Regions from separate parts of the Paenibacillus sp. A3M_27_13 genome, predicted to be linked through region 2. Evidence: predicted binding sites of a transcription regulator. Region 2 holds the regulator's gene; each other region holds the start of a gene.
The links. The regulator Rex, encoded in region 2, represses fermentation and respiration genes when NADH is low (regulators of the CRP and FNR family bind a similar motif). The targets are predictions, from matches to a motif close to TTGTGAAATATTTCACAA.

Region 1 (5,071 bases), on a different contig from region 2:
CGATCTTCTGCGTGCTGAAGACGATTTGACCGCAGCTGTTTATTTTGTGAACCAGTTGCGTGGCCTCGTGTTTGCGCAGCATTTTATGGTGTCTCTGTGTGAACGCCGTCTGGACCTGTCCGTTTCCAATCTCAGATTTCATATTTGTTATGAAGGTCAATATCCCTCTATTAGCCTCCAGGTCATCGACCTAACAGAGCTGGACAATACGCGGAACAATGGGGATGACCATTCTTCCGGACAGGCTCAGCAAGCGTTACGTGACTTTTACAGTTTGCAGATGCGGCCCATATTGGAGGCAATAGCTGCAGTGGGGAGCGCATCTATTGGGCAAATGTGGGGACAGTTTCCGTTGACATTGCTGTATTTTAAGGATAGAGTACAGCCATCGTTGACTGATCCTCAGGATGTGGAGCGCTTTGAACAAGATTATATGTATGTGACACGTGAGCTGGAGGGAGAGGTATTCGGGCGTAAAAGAAATCCGTTTACGGTTCGTCTCATTGAATTAGACAATCCTTACCGCCCCGGTGAAAATACCTACATGAAACCGTCCTGTTGCCAATATTACAAGACAGGTGGAGGCCAGCGGTATTGTTATGCTTGCCCCAAAATGTCCGCTTCCGAACGCGAAGAACGCAGACTCGAAGTGATGGCATCACGGTAAAGTCACTGTGGATGTTGGCATGTCCGTCACGTTTTGGTTAAAATAGGTTATGTAACCTAAACCAAGCGACACGAAGGAGGATGCTGTATGTCTGTCTATTCACATAATGCCGTAACACCAGCGAATCAGGAGGTTTCTCTGGATACTTACACCGGTAAGGTGCTGGTTATTGCGAATACCGCCAGTAAATGTGGACTTACCCCGCAATATGGGGATTTGCAAAAGCTTTATGACGAATATAAGGATCGGGGATTAGTTGTATTAGGATTTCCTTGCAACCAATTTGGCGGTCAGGAGCCGGGCAGCAGCGAGGAAGCGGCTGAATTTTGCCAATTGAATTATGGGGTTAGTTTCCCTATATTCGCCAAAGTGGACGTCAACGGACCGGATACAGCGCCTCTGTTTGAATATTTAAAAAAGCAACAGCCTGGAGAACAGGAAGATGGGACAATTCAGTGGAATTTCACGAAATTCATTGTGAATCGTGAAGGTGTACCTGTGGGTCGTTTTGAACCGAAGGAGTCACCTGAAGCGATGAAAGCAGCTATTGAGCAATTGCTATAGTAGCTTCGCTTTAATTCCAACGTATATGTTTAAAAAGGGTCTGATTTCCGGAATGTCTCCGGGAAACGGACCTTTTTTGTTCTCTACATATGCATTTGTCTAAGGTGTGTTGCATCATGTGAAGGTCGATTCCAAGGGCATAATCAGGAGGCTTACAGGGAAAACTGGATGGAGCAAAGAAACATTTCAGCAAACGACTGAACTCGTATATCCTTTCTTTTTTAAATGTGGACAAATTGTGAATATCTTAAAAAGCTATTGTAATGTGAAAAATATCACACTATAATAAGCGCATGAAGTGAAATAAATCACAAACGCTAACGAGCCGTTTACGTGAAACTATTCACAATTATTATACATTTTATGCCCACACACCAAGGAGGAATTTAACATGAAAGTAGCAGTTATCGGATGTACACACGCAGGCACGGCAGCTATCGTCAATACAGCTAAATGTTATCCAGATGCCGAAATTACCGTTTATGAGCGTAATGATAATATTTCATTCTTATCTTGTGGTATTGCTCTGTACGTAGGTGGTGTCGTCAAAGATCCGCACGGACTGTTTTATTCGTCTCCAGATCAACTGGCTGACTTGGGTGTAGAGACCAAGATGCTTCATGAGGTAACGAGTGTGGATACGGCAGGCAAGACGCTGCATGCACGTAATCTCCAAACAGGTGAAGAATTTACAGACACATTTGATAAATTAATTGTGACTACAGGATCATGGCCCATTATTCCGAAGCTGGAAGGCATTGAACTTGATCATATTTTGCTCTGTAAAAACTATAATCATTCGAATGATATCATTGAGAAAGCCCAGCACGTACAGAACATTACAGTCGTCGGAGCAGGATACATTGGTGTTGAACTGGTAGAAGCGTTCCAAATGAACGGTAAAAATGTAACACTGATCGACAGTGCTGATCGTATATTGAATAAGTATTTGGACCATGAGTATACAGACCGGATTGAAAGTTCCCTGAAGGAGCATGGCATTAAGCTGGTACTTGGCGAGACGGTGAGTCGTTTTGAGGGTACGAACGGTAAGGTAAGTAAAGTCGTGACCTCTAAAGGAGAATATGAAACAGAGCTTGTTATTCTCTGTATCGGTTTCCGACCTCAAACGGATCTGCTCAAAGGTCAGGTAGATATGTTGCCTAACGGTGCGATCATTGTGGATAACTATATGCAAAGTAGCTGCCCGGACGTGTTTGCAGCAGGTGACAGTTGTGCAATCCGCTATAATCCGACAGGCAAAACGGCTTATATCCCTTTGGCAACCAACGCAGTTCGTATGGGTACGCTGGTAGCACGTAATCTGGTACAACCAACCATTGCCTACATGGGAACCCAAGGAACTTCGGGTATCAAAATTTACGAAGACAATATTGCAGGAACAGGCATGACGGAAGCGGCGGCAACGGACGAAGGCATGACTGTAGAAGCTGTAACCATTGAAGACAGCTACCGGCCTGAATTTATGCCAACCTCCGAAAAGGTATTACTGAAAGTGGTATATGAGCAGGAGACACGGAGAATTTTGGGGGCACAAATTATGTCGAAGGTGGATTTGACGCAATCCATTAACACGCTATCCGTAGCCATTCAAAATCATATGACCATTGACCAGTTGGCCTTTGTCGATTTCTTCTTCCAGCCACATTATAACAAGCCTTGGAATTTCCTGAACGCAGCAGGTTTACAAGCATTGCCTACAATATCCGAACGGAACCCAGTTACTGTATAATTCGGTTTGTCTGTGACATTGTTCATAAGTTTGTCAACAATCTGAGACGTATGGACGAATCCTTATAGTACAATATAGAGTAGCATAAGGATTAGGGGGTAAGTAGCTTATGGATTTGTTTTATATCCTTTTTCTTGTAGTCGTAGCGCTGGTAGGCCTCGGTGGAGTTATTTGGTTCTTGAGAGCAGTTGAAAAGGAAGAATACAACTAAATGCAAAGCGCGTAGTAGCGCAGTAGATGTAATAATACAGAAAAGACAGTCCTTTTTCCAAGGGCTGTTTTTTTAATGCTTGATAAAGTGATTTTTTTCACAAACATAATCACTGATTTTAAATAAAATATGAAAGAAGAACATTTTAGTGAAAAGATATTAAAGGAGCGGGGACATATGGCGAGCTATAAACCGGGGCAAATTGCCGAAAAGACGGTGGAAACAGGAGTGGCCAAGGCGAACAACCCGTGGACTGTGGCGGTGGTACTGGGATTTTTGGCAGGTGCATTTATTGCACTCGGGTTTTTGCTGGATATACGTGTTATTGCAAGTGCGCCTAAAGAATGGGGAAGCATTGCCACCTTTATTGGAGCTGCGGTGTTCCCTGTAGGTCTGGTATTAGTTTTGATCGCCGGCGGAGAATTGCTGACCGGCAATATGATGGCGGTTCCTTTGGCGAGATGGGCAGGACGGATTAAGACAGGGGCCATGCTTCGTAATTTGGCGATTATTACGCTCAGTAATTTTGCGGGTGCGTTATTCGTTGCTTTTTTCTTTGGCCATGTGCTGGGTTTGACAGAAACGGGCCCTTACCTGGACAAAGTGGTGGATATGGCAGGACATAAGCTACATGAAAGCTTTTTGCAGTCTTTTATATCGGGTATAGGATGTAACTGGCTCGTAGCACTGGCTGTATGGCTGGCTTATAGCACAGACTCAATTGGCGGCAAAATTATGGGGATTTGGTTCCCGACCATGGCCTTTGTCGCTATTGGATTTCAGCACGTTGTTGCCAATATGTTTCTCATTCCGGCGGCTATTTTTGCAGGCCACTTTTCATGGGCAGATTATGTTATGAACTTCATTCCGGTCTGGCTGGGGAATTTGGTAGGAGGTAGCCTGTTTGTGGCTGGAGCCTACTGGTTGGCCTATTTAAAAAAGCCTCAAGCCAACGCACATCCAGTGAATGAATCTCCAACCACTTCTTCGGTTGCACATCAAATCCGTTGAGTGATCCTGCTTAATTACGGCACTTTAAACAGCAATGAACAAAGCAAATCCGCCATGACAGGCCCGGGGGAACGAAACCTGTCATGGCGGATTTTTTTGGGAGTGGTCCATGATTTGGCATGGAGGATGAGTGTGCTCTCGTCCCATAATGCCTTGATCTCTTTTACCCTCGGTAAGATATGATGAAACAGGATGTCGAAAAAAATATGATTCTTAAAAAAATCCGTTTTGCTCTATGCAGCAGACGGATTTTTTAATATTTTGGACTAGCGGCTGTGTGGGAAAATCCTTCTCTTGCCATAGGTCAAAGCTGTGGATATGATAAGATCAGTGTAATTTTTGGAAACGGTAACGGAAAGGAGCATCAACACTATGGATCATCGCAATAGCGCGCCTCCTGAGGCCACGCTTCAACAAGACTTACAAAGGGGACAGCGGATGACGGAGCAGCAGGACGGTATTTTTCCGGCTGTATGCCCGTTAGATTGCCCGGATACGTGTGGGCTCCTGCTTCACAAGGAAAATGGAAAGATAGTCAAGGTCACTGGGAACCCGGATCATCCTATTACCAAAGGCGCTATTTGTAACAAAGTTCGCAATATGACGGAGCGGGTATATGATCCTGATCGGGTGCTCTATCCGTTGAAACGTATAGGCCCCAAAGGACAAGGGAAGTTTGAACGAATTAGCTGGGAGGAAGCGGTCGATACCATTACAGGTCGGTTCAAGGAGCTGATACGTACGGACGGATCGGAATCTATTCTCCCCTACAGCTTTTATGGCAATATGGGCGTATTGAGTGTGGATGGAATGGATCGCCGATTTTTTAATGCGCTGGGTTCAAGCCAACTGGATCAGACGATTT
Region 2 (5,071 bases):
GCACCGCGTAGAGAAGATGACCCGAATCCACTTTCAGGTGTTTCCTTTGAGGAGTACATGGATGATGTGCGGGACAATTTGCGTTCATCCTTGAGCCAATATGAGGAGCGCGAGGCGCAGATACAGATGATTGAGGGTGTAAATCAGGCACTGAGTGAAGACAAGCATCTGCTGATCGAAGCAGGTACAGGAACAGGAAAGTCTCTCGGTTATTTGCTCCCATCGCTGTATCACAGTGTAAAAAAAGGACAGCGCGTTATGGTAAGTACACATACGATCAACCTGCAGGAGCAATTACGCGAGCGCGACATTCCTATGCTGACCAAGGTGATTCCGTTTCCGTTCCGGGCTGCTATTTTCAAGGGTCGGGGACATTATTTGTGTCTGCGTAAGTTTGAACATAAAATAAACAGAAGAGACTTCGCGACGCCGAAGGAAGACTTAATTACAGCGGCTCAGATGATCGTCTGGTTGACGCTAACAGAAACCGGTGATGATGAAGAACTGAATCTGAGCAACCGTGGAGGGGATTTCTGGGAAACGGTGGCGAGTGATTCAGAGTCCTGTCTTGGTCGTTCTTGTCCATGGTTCCGCAAATGTTATTATCATCGTGCACGCCATGAAGCAGGGATAGCGGATGTCGTTATTACGAATCACTCTAAGTTGTTCACAGACGTCAAAGCCAGTCACCAGTTGTTGCCGAGCTATGAACATCTGGTGATTGATGAAGCCCATCACCTGGAGGAAGTAGCTGGTAAGCACCTAGGTATGCATATGAAATATTTCACACTCGTGCATACACTGACGCGACTGTTCAAAGACAGCAAGAATGGACAACTGCCTTCACTTCGTCAACAGTTGGCAAAATCGGGACACGAGAAGTCGGCGGATTGGGCTTCAACCATCGACCAGATGTATCCGCTCGTGTTAGAGGTTAAGGAAACTTGGGACCTGCTAAGCGACAAGCTGTTTGGCATGTTGCCAGAGCGAAGCGATGCGACACCGGGTGAAACAGGACAGTTTTCTTCCCGTCTCAAACCTTCGGCCAAGCCTGCAAAGTGGGATCAGGCGGGGGCTTTGGAAAATCAGCTATATGTAACGATGAGCGAAATTTTGCGTAAGGGCGACAAGCTGATGCTGGACGTCAAGGAAGAACATGACGATTATGCGGCAGATAGCCTTATTACAGATATCACGGGTCTGCTCAAGGATTTGGCGGGAATCCGAGAAAATTTGCGCTTTTTTATCCGACTCGATGATGAAACAACCGTATACTGGCTCGAAGCGAGTGGGCAATTCCGTAGTAAATCATTGCAATTTTATGCGGTGCCCGTCGATGTGAGCCGCCAGTTGAAAGAAATGTTTTTTGACAAAAAAAGAAGCATTATTCTGACGTCTGCTACCTTATCGGTAGATAAGTCGTTTCAGTACATGATCGATCAGCTCGGCTTGCAGGAGGCCGCAGATCAAGAGCGGCTGATGACTTCGCAGCTCCCGTCACCCTTTAATTACAGGGATCAGGTGTTGCTGGTCATTCCACGGGATTTCCCAAGCGTGAAGGGCAGTGTAGGAGATGCACACTTTGTAGATATGCTCGTTAGCTCTCTAGGAGCGACTGCTCAGGCGACGCGGGGGAGAATGCTCGTTCTGTTTACTTCCTATCGGATGCTCCGGCAAGTGTATGAGCCGCTCAAAGAGGCCTTAGCATCCAGCGAAATTACTGTGCTGGGACAAGGTGTGGACAGTGGGAGTCGCAGCAAGCTAACCCGCCGTTTTCAGGAAGCCAAAGCTTCTGTATTGCTGGGAACCAGCAGCTTCTGGGAAGGCGTCGATATTCCAGGAAAGGCTCTGACTTGTCTGGCCATTGTTCGCTTGCCGTTTCAACCGCCGAATCACCCGTTGCTGGAGGCAAAAAGCGAGCTGCTTCAGCAGCAGAAGAAGAATCCATTTATGAAGCTGTCTGTACCACAAGCGGTCATTCGCTTCAAACAGGGATTTGGTCGGTTAGTACGTACAGCGAGTGACCACGGGGTCGTTATCGTTTACGATACGCGTGTGATCGAATCCTATTACGGAAAGCACTTTTTGTACTCGTTACCGGGACCAAAAATGGAGCATATGCCATCGGAGCAAATGGTGCCCCGCATCGCCGAATGGCTCCAATCCGCCCCGGAGACAGAGGCATAACGGACGGACACTAAGTATGTTCGTTACAATTAGGGGGAGCAAGTATGAAATCAGATAAAATTTCAGAGGCTGTCGTACGGAGGTTACCCGTATATTTACGTTATCTGAATGCACTTCACAAACGGGAGGTGGCTACGGTCTCTTCTCAAGAGTTGGGACAGAGGCTAGATTTGAACCCGGCCCAAATCCGTAAAGATCTCGCCTATTTTGGAGATTTTGGTCGGAAGGGTATCGGTTATGATGTTTCTTATCTAATTGAGAAAATACGCCATATCCTGAAAATCGACCAGCAAATTAATGTCGTATTGGTCGGTGCGGGTAATCTGGGGCAAGCCCTTTCGAATTATAACGCTTATTTAAAAGACAATATGAAGATTGTCGCAGTATTTGATGCGTTTCCGGATAAGGTAGGGACCAAGATCAATACATTGGTCGTTCAACCGATGGATGAACTGGAAGCGACTGTGAAAGAAAAAAACATTCGAATCGGGATTATTACCGTACCTGATTTTGAAGCACAGCACGTGGCTGACAGGCTTATTGAGAGCGGAATTGGAGCGATCCTGAACTTTGCACCGACTACTCTCAAGGCACCGGCCAACATTCGGATTCATGCCACAGACTTTACAACTGATTTGCTTAGCCTCGCTTATTATTTGGAGGACGGAAAGGAAGAAACACAATATGACAGTGAATAAATGGATGATTAAAAACGGCTCTTTTGCCGTAAATGGATCAGAAGCTGGGGTAGTCCATGGTTTTATGATTGTGGAGGATAGCCGTATTACTTATATTGGCGAAACTTTGCCTGCGGGTGAGGAAGAGACGGAAGCGATCGATGGTAAGGGGCTATTGTTTTTACCTGGTCTGATTAATACTCATGGTCATGCGGCGATGTCTCTGCTGCGTGGGCATGGAGATGACTTGGCACTTCAAGTATGGCTTCAGGAGAAAATGTGGCCTATGGAAGCCAAGTTTACATCTACGGACGTGTACTGGGGTACGTCCTTGTCTGTGCTGGAAATGCTGAAAGGTGGAACAACGACCTTCCTGGATATGTACGATCATATGGATGAGGTGGCTCGTGTAGCTGAAGAGTCAGGTATTCGTGCAAGTCTGATGCGTGGAGCAATTGGACTTTGCTCGGAAGAAGAACAGCGAATCAAGCTGGCTGAGGCCGTGACTTTTGCGCGTAACTGGCATGGTAAAGCAGACGGGCGTATTACAACGATGATGTCTCCGCACGCGCCATACACATGTCCACCTGCGTTTATTGAAAAATTCGTACAAGCTGCGCATGATCTGGACTTGCCACTGCATACGCACATGTCTGAGACGATCGCCGAAGTGGAGCAAAACGTACGCGACTACGGTTTGCGTCCAGTTGCACACTTAGATAAGCTTGGCTTTTTCTCCCGTCCTTCGCTTGTTGCCCATGGCGTTCATTTGAACGACGAAGAAATAGCTTTACTGGCTGAACGTGGTGTAGCGGTTTCACATAATCCTGGTAGCAACTTGAAGCTGGCAAGTGGTGTGGCCAGAGTGCCTGAATTGCTGCGTGCAGGGGTTACTGTTTCTCTCGGAACGGATGGTCCTGCCAGCAATAATAACCTGGATATGTTCGAGGAAATGCGTCTGGCGGCACTTATTCACAAGGGTGTATCCGGTGACCCTACGGCAGTTCCTGCAAGTGAAGCGCTGCGTCTGGCAACAGAATACGGTGCAAAGTCGATTGGTTTAAAAGAAGTAGGAGCGTTGGCAGCAGGCAACAAGGCTGACTTTATCGCGTTGGATCTGAATCAGGCACATTTCTTGCCGCGTACAGATCTTATTTCCCATGCGGTATACTCTGCAAGCGCCAAGGACGTGGCTCATGTGTGGGTAGACGGTCGCCAGGTTGTGAAAAACGGCGAATGCCTGACTATGGACGAGGAACGTATCAAACATGAGGCACAAGCCGCCTTTGAAGGGCTGCTGTCGCGCTAATTTAGGTGTCACATCCCCTTAGAGAGGAAGCACAGGTTTGAAAAATAAGAAAAAATGGATAGCGGTCGCCATTTTGGCCGTGATACTGATCCTGGTCAGCATTTTCTGGTATTATTCCTATGTTACTCAAGACCAGGTGGCTGAGAAAAATGCCGCTATCATTAAGGCCAAGCAATCAGGTGGTCTGGTTAGCACGACTCAAACATGGAAGTCTGTGTGGGATCAGGTATATTGGGTGGTTCAAGGGAAAAATGCACAGAATGAAAATATAATGGTGTGGGTTCCTTTTCAAAAAGTGGAAGGACAACCTAACGTACCTGTCGCAGATAATAGCGGTGTTCACACCGAGTTGCTGAAGAACGGAGTCGATGAGCAAAAAATGACGGCAATAATTCAGCAGCAGCTTCCAGGTGCAAAAATTGTAAGGCTTCAGCCGAGTGTGTTCAATGGCGAATATGTGTGGCAGTTGTTTTACGATGATGGAAGTCATCATTACTACACCTTTTATCGTTTCTCAGATGGGGTAGCGACGGGTGTGAAATATACTTTGCCCAATAACTGAGCTGGTGTGAGGATTGGCAAATGTTGAATGAATGACTAGTAAATGATTAAAAACTCAAGAAAAAGACGTAAATACGACAAAAATCGTATTTACGTCTTTTAGTTTTGCTATGCCGTAAAGCTGGCTGAAAGCCAGTGAAGCATCTTTACCTATCCATCTTCTCTCCTAGGTCAAATTCATCTTTGTGGCGGGCAACAGCGATCGTAAGATCAAATCCTACACGCAGCGTCTCGCCTCCACCATAACCAAAGATTTTGCCTCATCACAACTCCTCCACACATTGCCTTCGATATTAGATATACGTTATGATATACTATATTTTATAAGTGATAGACA
Region 3 (5,071 bases), 880 kb from region 2:
TATAATGAAGGAGCCCATGCCCGGGTTCCTTCTTTCTTATGATATTCTAACAAGAATGATAATTATTATCAAGTCCTTTTTCAGTACAGAAAAACGCTATTCGCTTGTATACAATCATTTCTCTGCTACTTTATAAATCCAAGCCGAAAAGGACACTGCTGTTCTCGATAAAGACAAAAAAAAGAAGCGTCGCTCTGAACGATTCGCTTCTTATGCTTGATCTTCTGTAATTGTTCTTGCTTGGTCGGCTTCATTCGTATGTGCTGTGAAATCTCGCCATAATGGTCATTCGTTTTGCGGCTTTGTGCCGCGCAATAGATTCCAGCGCGTTTTGCCTTGCTCAACGCTTTTTGTGTTTGAGTACGTGCCATATGGCTTCACTCTCCTTCATTGGACTCCTTTTATCATAGCATCCAATCGTCAAATCGTGAATGGTTTGTCTGACTCAAGCATTCTTCAATTGATTAAATGTCTGAAAAAATATCCGGATCGCCACTGGAGGCCGCTACAATAAAAACAATAACTATAAAAATGATGATTAGTGTATAAATCAGTGTACCGATAATACTACATACCAGTCCAGCAATGGCCATACCTCTGCCTTGCTCGCCATGACGGTTAATTTCCTTCAGGGAAAGACTGGACAAAATAATACCCACAATTCCGATAATCAACCCAATATAGGGAATGACAACAGATAAAATCCCGAGCACCATCGAGGCAACAGCTTTACTATTCGTAGGTGGAACTACTGGGGGCGGGTTAAATGGGGCGTTATAATCGTTCGTCTCCTGAAAAGGATCGGAAGATCGAGGCTCCTTGTACAAATCACTCATCTGTTAAATTCAACTCCAATACGAAAAATAGCAATTATATAAGTTCTAGGGTACCACAATCTTACAAATCAGGACAGTACTTATTTCGAATTTTTAAATTAGAACGTTAAAAAGAAGAAACCTAGCGATATTATCACTTTTTGAGGTAACCGGGCATACAGTATTGTACCTGTTACAGATCAATTGCGCTCCATGAGAGCATCCTACCAAGGAGGTCGGAGCTATGCTATATCGTGCAACATCCCGCAGAAAGGGCTCGCCTCACAAACGTTTAAATGCAGACACACTTAGGAAAATATCCGCTGCCATGCTACCCTTTTACAAAGCTATTGCAACCCGACGTGCTTTTGCCGTCCAATGGTCACGAGCTGTCGTTCAAGGCAATTTGGATCGGATGAAATCCCTTCTCTGCTCAGTAGCGCCATTTGCCGCCAAACAAGGCTTAGGCACGAATGGCATCGGCTACTTTATTTCCTTTTTAGCTCAGCCACCGATGCTCTATTATACGAATGGAACGACGATTCCACCGGGGACTGTGCAGTTTACGTTTGAGCCGAGAGTTCATCGCGCCATTGCAAAAGCCGTTTTTCCACTGTATCGCGAATTGGCACGCAATCCATGTTTTGCTTCTGCCTTTGCCAAAGCGATCAACAGACAAGACCAGCGTGCAGTTCATGTCATGATCCGTAGTTTGATTCCATCCTCTGCGCTGAAATCCGTACAAATTGAGGATGATGGCTTTGCATTGCTATTTAAGTATCCCTTTAGTAAGTACCCATATCGCAATCTGCTCTTTCGGGAGTTCACTTAAAAAGGTATGCTACTAGCGTGCTTGCTTGAGTTCTCCAATGAGCTCTTTCCCCAGTTGTATAGCCATATCTGTCAGCACCCGGATTTCGTCCTTGGTTGCATGATCTAAATGTGCCCCGCAGCAAATGGCAAAATTGCCTGCAAACTCTTTTCGCAAGCGAACTGCAATTTCTTCGGTAATATAAAACTCCTTGTGATTTTGCAATTGCACAGTTTGAATCGGCTCGAGTCTGGCCCCTGCTGTAATCGTTCCCAAATGAGGCTGATCACCGCCTGAAATGAGTACAATGATATCTTCCCCCATAAAATAGGCATCCAGCTCTAGACGGATACGTCCGCTTTCTTTTTGCAAATGAATCAATAGGATCCTCTCCTGCTAAAAAAATATTATTGTGAAACGATTCACTTTATAGAGTTCTACTCATTGTACCGCTTCTTGAACGGTTCGACAATTTAAAAATGGCCCACAGCAGCCTCTATAAACCGTGGCTTGCTGTGGGCCTTCATTGTTATTCTAAAAGAAGCATTTCCTTTCCTACTGGCTGTTAACGGATCGTGATCGTATGCACAGTCTTACCACTTGCGCCGTCATTATCCGTCACCGTTAGCTCTACGGTATACGTTCCAGCTGTGGTGAATTTATGTTTCACCTTGGAACCGACCGCCGTATCGCCATCGCCAAAATTCCAGCTGTAACTAACGATCTCACCGTCTACATCACGGGAAGCTTTGGCGTTAAATTGTACATTTTTGTTCTTCTTAGCTGATTCATTAGCCTGAATAATGGCTACCGGCTTCTCATTGGATGGATTCGGATCAGGGTTCTGTCCTCCACCATTGGCTACATACAATCTTCCCGGTGCCTCCGTCTCCACTTCATTTCCCGCTGCATCCCTTACCCGGATCACGATGACTCCGCCTTCCAGATTCAGAGAAGATGAAGTGAAATAAGTACCTTCATAGTGGCCTGACGAAGTTTCATTTAATGGAATATCGTTGCGGCCCAAAGTGGACAGGTTGAAAGGCAGCTCCACATGGAAGGACGCCTCCAAACCGGATGCACTGTCAAAGGATACTCGTACCGGCTGCCCTGGAGTAATACGCACATCCTCAGCAGGGCTAATGTTTTCAAGCTTCGGCAGAGCTGTATCGACATACACCGAGCGCGTAACACTTGTTTCGTTTTCGGCAAGATCCTTGGCCGTCACCGTAATTTGATTTTCACCTTCGTTGATAAGCAACCGCTTGTTAAAGCTGCCGTCACTTCCAAATTCAGCGGGCTCACCATTAATCGTCAATTCGGTGAGGAACTCGTCATACACGGTACCGACTACACTGACTACACCCGCGTTTGTACGGGCCCCTTCATCAGGTGAAGTCAGGATCAGACCCGGTTTAGTCTGATCGAGTGTCACAACCACCGTTTCGGAACGATCCGTTAATTTGCCGTATACCGCTGCTTGAACACTTAGCGGATTAGCTCCTGGTTGAAGATCAACCGACAAACTGAAGTGGCGATCCTTCACTTTCGTTGTGCCAGCCAGCTCCTTACCGTTAAAGAGCTGAATATCGGCTCCTTCTGCCGGGGAAGTTCCTGTTACGGTAATCGACTCTTCCTGCGTATACGTAGCCTTCGTAGGAGTCGTAATCGTTGGAGCATTCACCGGATATCTGACGATAGCCCGGATCATGTAATTCCCTTCCTCCTCAGGTGATTGGCTCCATGCGCCGCTTACACCTTGCCAGCTGCGAAGTGCATTCGGGCCACTCTCATCTGTAGCAAGACCCGGCGACTGTGTGCCTACAGCAGACTGTGTATATACGATGTAGAAGTCACCTTGAACCGTCACCGGCTCTGGAAGCTGCACCGTCGTCCATTGTGACTCGTCCCGCACGGCAGTCCCGTCGAATGGACCAGCCAATAATCGTCCAGGCGCTCCTGCCGCACCGGAGGCGTCATAGACAGAATATTGGAATGCCGTTCCTCCCGGATTCGGGAAGGCAGAGTTCCAGAACAAAAGCGATGCTCCTGTCACTTGAGCCACTTCCGACTCAGGCGTCATTCTGACTGCCCATGAATTGCCTGCCGCGTTAAAGGCTCTGGCATTTTCTCCTGTCCCGTCATCGTAGGCGATGCCTCCCTGGAACCCGATGAAAGGTTTCAACGTGACATTCGCTTCCACGCTACCATTCGGAGGAGCAATAACGGATACACTGTCGCTATAATAATTCTCAGCTGAAATGGACAATGTGTATGTTCCTTCCAGCACGTCCAGCGTAAATTCTCCAGCCTCATTCGTCTCTACCGGAGCAATACGTGCATCCTCCAGCACCAACACTTTCGCTTTTTGGATCGGTTCACCGGATTGCTTGTCGGTAATGACCCCGTGAATCGTACCGTGAGGTATGGCCTGAAGGCTAAAGTTTGCTCTAATGACTTTGTTATTCTCAATCGTGACTGCTTTCGTTTGAGGCACATAACCATAGGCTTCAGCCTTCAGCGTATAGTCGCCTGCTACATGGGTGAAGCTGTATTTGCCCGTGGTCGGATCCGTTTTCACCGAACGTCCGGTTTCCAATACCGTAACCGTAGCGCTGGCTGGAAGACTGTCGAGCCCGACACGTCCACTCTCCACCGTTGTTTCTGCCGGCTTCACTTTCTCCTGGAATTCACTCTTTTCAGTGCTTGTAATTTTGTACAGTGGGAATTGTTCTTCCGCTTTTTCCAGCTTGGTATTCGACTCAGGTACAATGTCCTTGGTCACTGTCGCAGCTGGAATGCCCAACACACGGAAATCGTCAATGTACCAGCCGTTCTTGTTCACACTGTTATCCGATTTCAAACGGAAGCGAATTTGGATCTCATTGCCGGTGTAGCTATCCAGATTGTAATAAACCGGAGTCCACTTTTTCCCATTCGTATTGTGAGAGAACTTGCCCAGCTCGCTCCACGTGTCGCCATTGTTTTTGGACACTTCCACATAACCGTAATCATAGCCGGCCTCAATTTCAAACCAGTGATTGAAGGTCAGTGTTGCATTGCGTACAGCCTGTAAATTAATTTTTGGAGAAACCAGCGAAAATTCAGCTCCGTTCTCATAATTGCTATCAAGATCGGTTGCCCACACATTTGGTCTGGACACTGCGCTTTCTGGTCCTACTTCCTTCGGAATGCCACGTTCCCACTCATCCTTGGTACCGGAATGAGTCCAGCCATTATCCGAGCTGCCGTCAAAATGATCGCTATACAGCGTATCCGGCACGTCTACTCTCAGAGAAGCCTCATTCGACTTGATTCCTTCATTGCCACTATAATCCTCAGCCGCCACTGCATAATGATAGGTCGCTCCACCGACCGTGATGGTATCTGTGAGTGTCAGTGCTGAGGTTGTACCGATGGAAGTATAATTTTTGCCTGATTGGGT

Region 1: NLX82_RS15305 (formate/nitrite transporter family protein) is a predicted target of Rex. The motif match lies at 3,281-3,298, and genes of this name have one in related genera.
Region 3: lpdD (prenylated flavin chaperone LpdD) is a predicted target of Rex. The motif match lies at 2,037-2,054, and genes of this name have one in related genera.

The regions. Positions count from the first base shown of each region.
Region 1 is NZ_JANAVE010000003.1:508,145-513,215, forward strand. It holds gene NLX82_RS15290 (hypothetical protein) at 1-667, shown strand, start outside; gene NLX82_RS15295 (glutathione peroxidase) at 755-1,231, shown strand; gene NLX82_RS15300 (FAD-dependent oxidoreductase) at 1,623-2,984, shown strand; gene NLX82_RS15305 (formate/nitrite transporter family protein) at 3,373-4,206, shown strand; gene NLX82_RS15310 (molybdopterin-containing oxidoreductase family protein) at 4,579-5,071, shown strand, end outside.
Region 2 is NZ_JANAVE010000001.1:453,243-458,313, reverse strand. It holds gene dinG (ATP-dependent DNA helicase DinG) at 1-2,187, shown strand, start outside; gene NLX82_RS02080 (redox-sensing transcriptional repressor Rex) at 2,232-2,885, shown strand; gene NLX82_RS02075 (amidohydrolase) at 2,872-4,173, shown strand; gene NLX82_RS02070 (cell wall elongation regulator TseB-like domain-containing protein) at 4,211-4,735, shown strand.
Region 3 is NZ_JANAVE010000001.1:1,335,124-1,340,194, forward strand. It holds gene NLX82_RS05930 (hypothetical protein) at 126-371, opposite strand; gene NLX82_RS05935 (DUF4190 domain-containing protein) at 465-836, opposite strand; gene NLX82_RS05940 (hypothetical protein) at 1,060-1,647, shown strand; gene lpdD (prenylated flavin chaperone LpdD) at 1,660-2,007, opposite strand; gene NLX82_RS05950 (S8 family serine peptidase) at 2,192-5,071, opposite strand, start outside.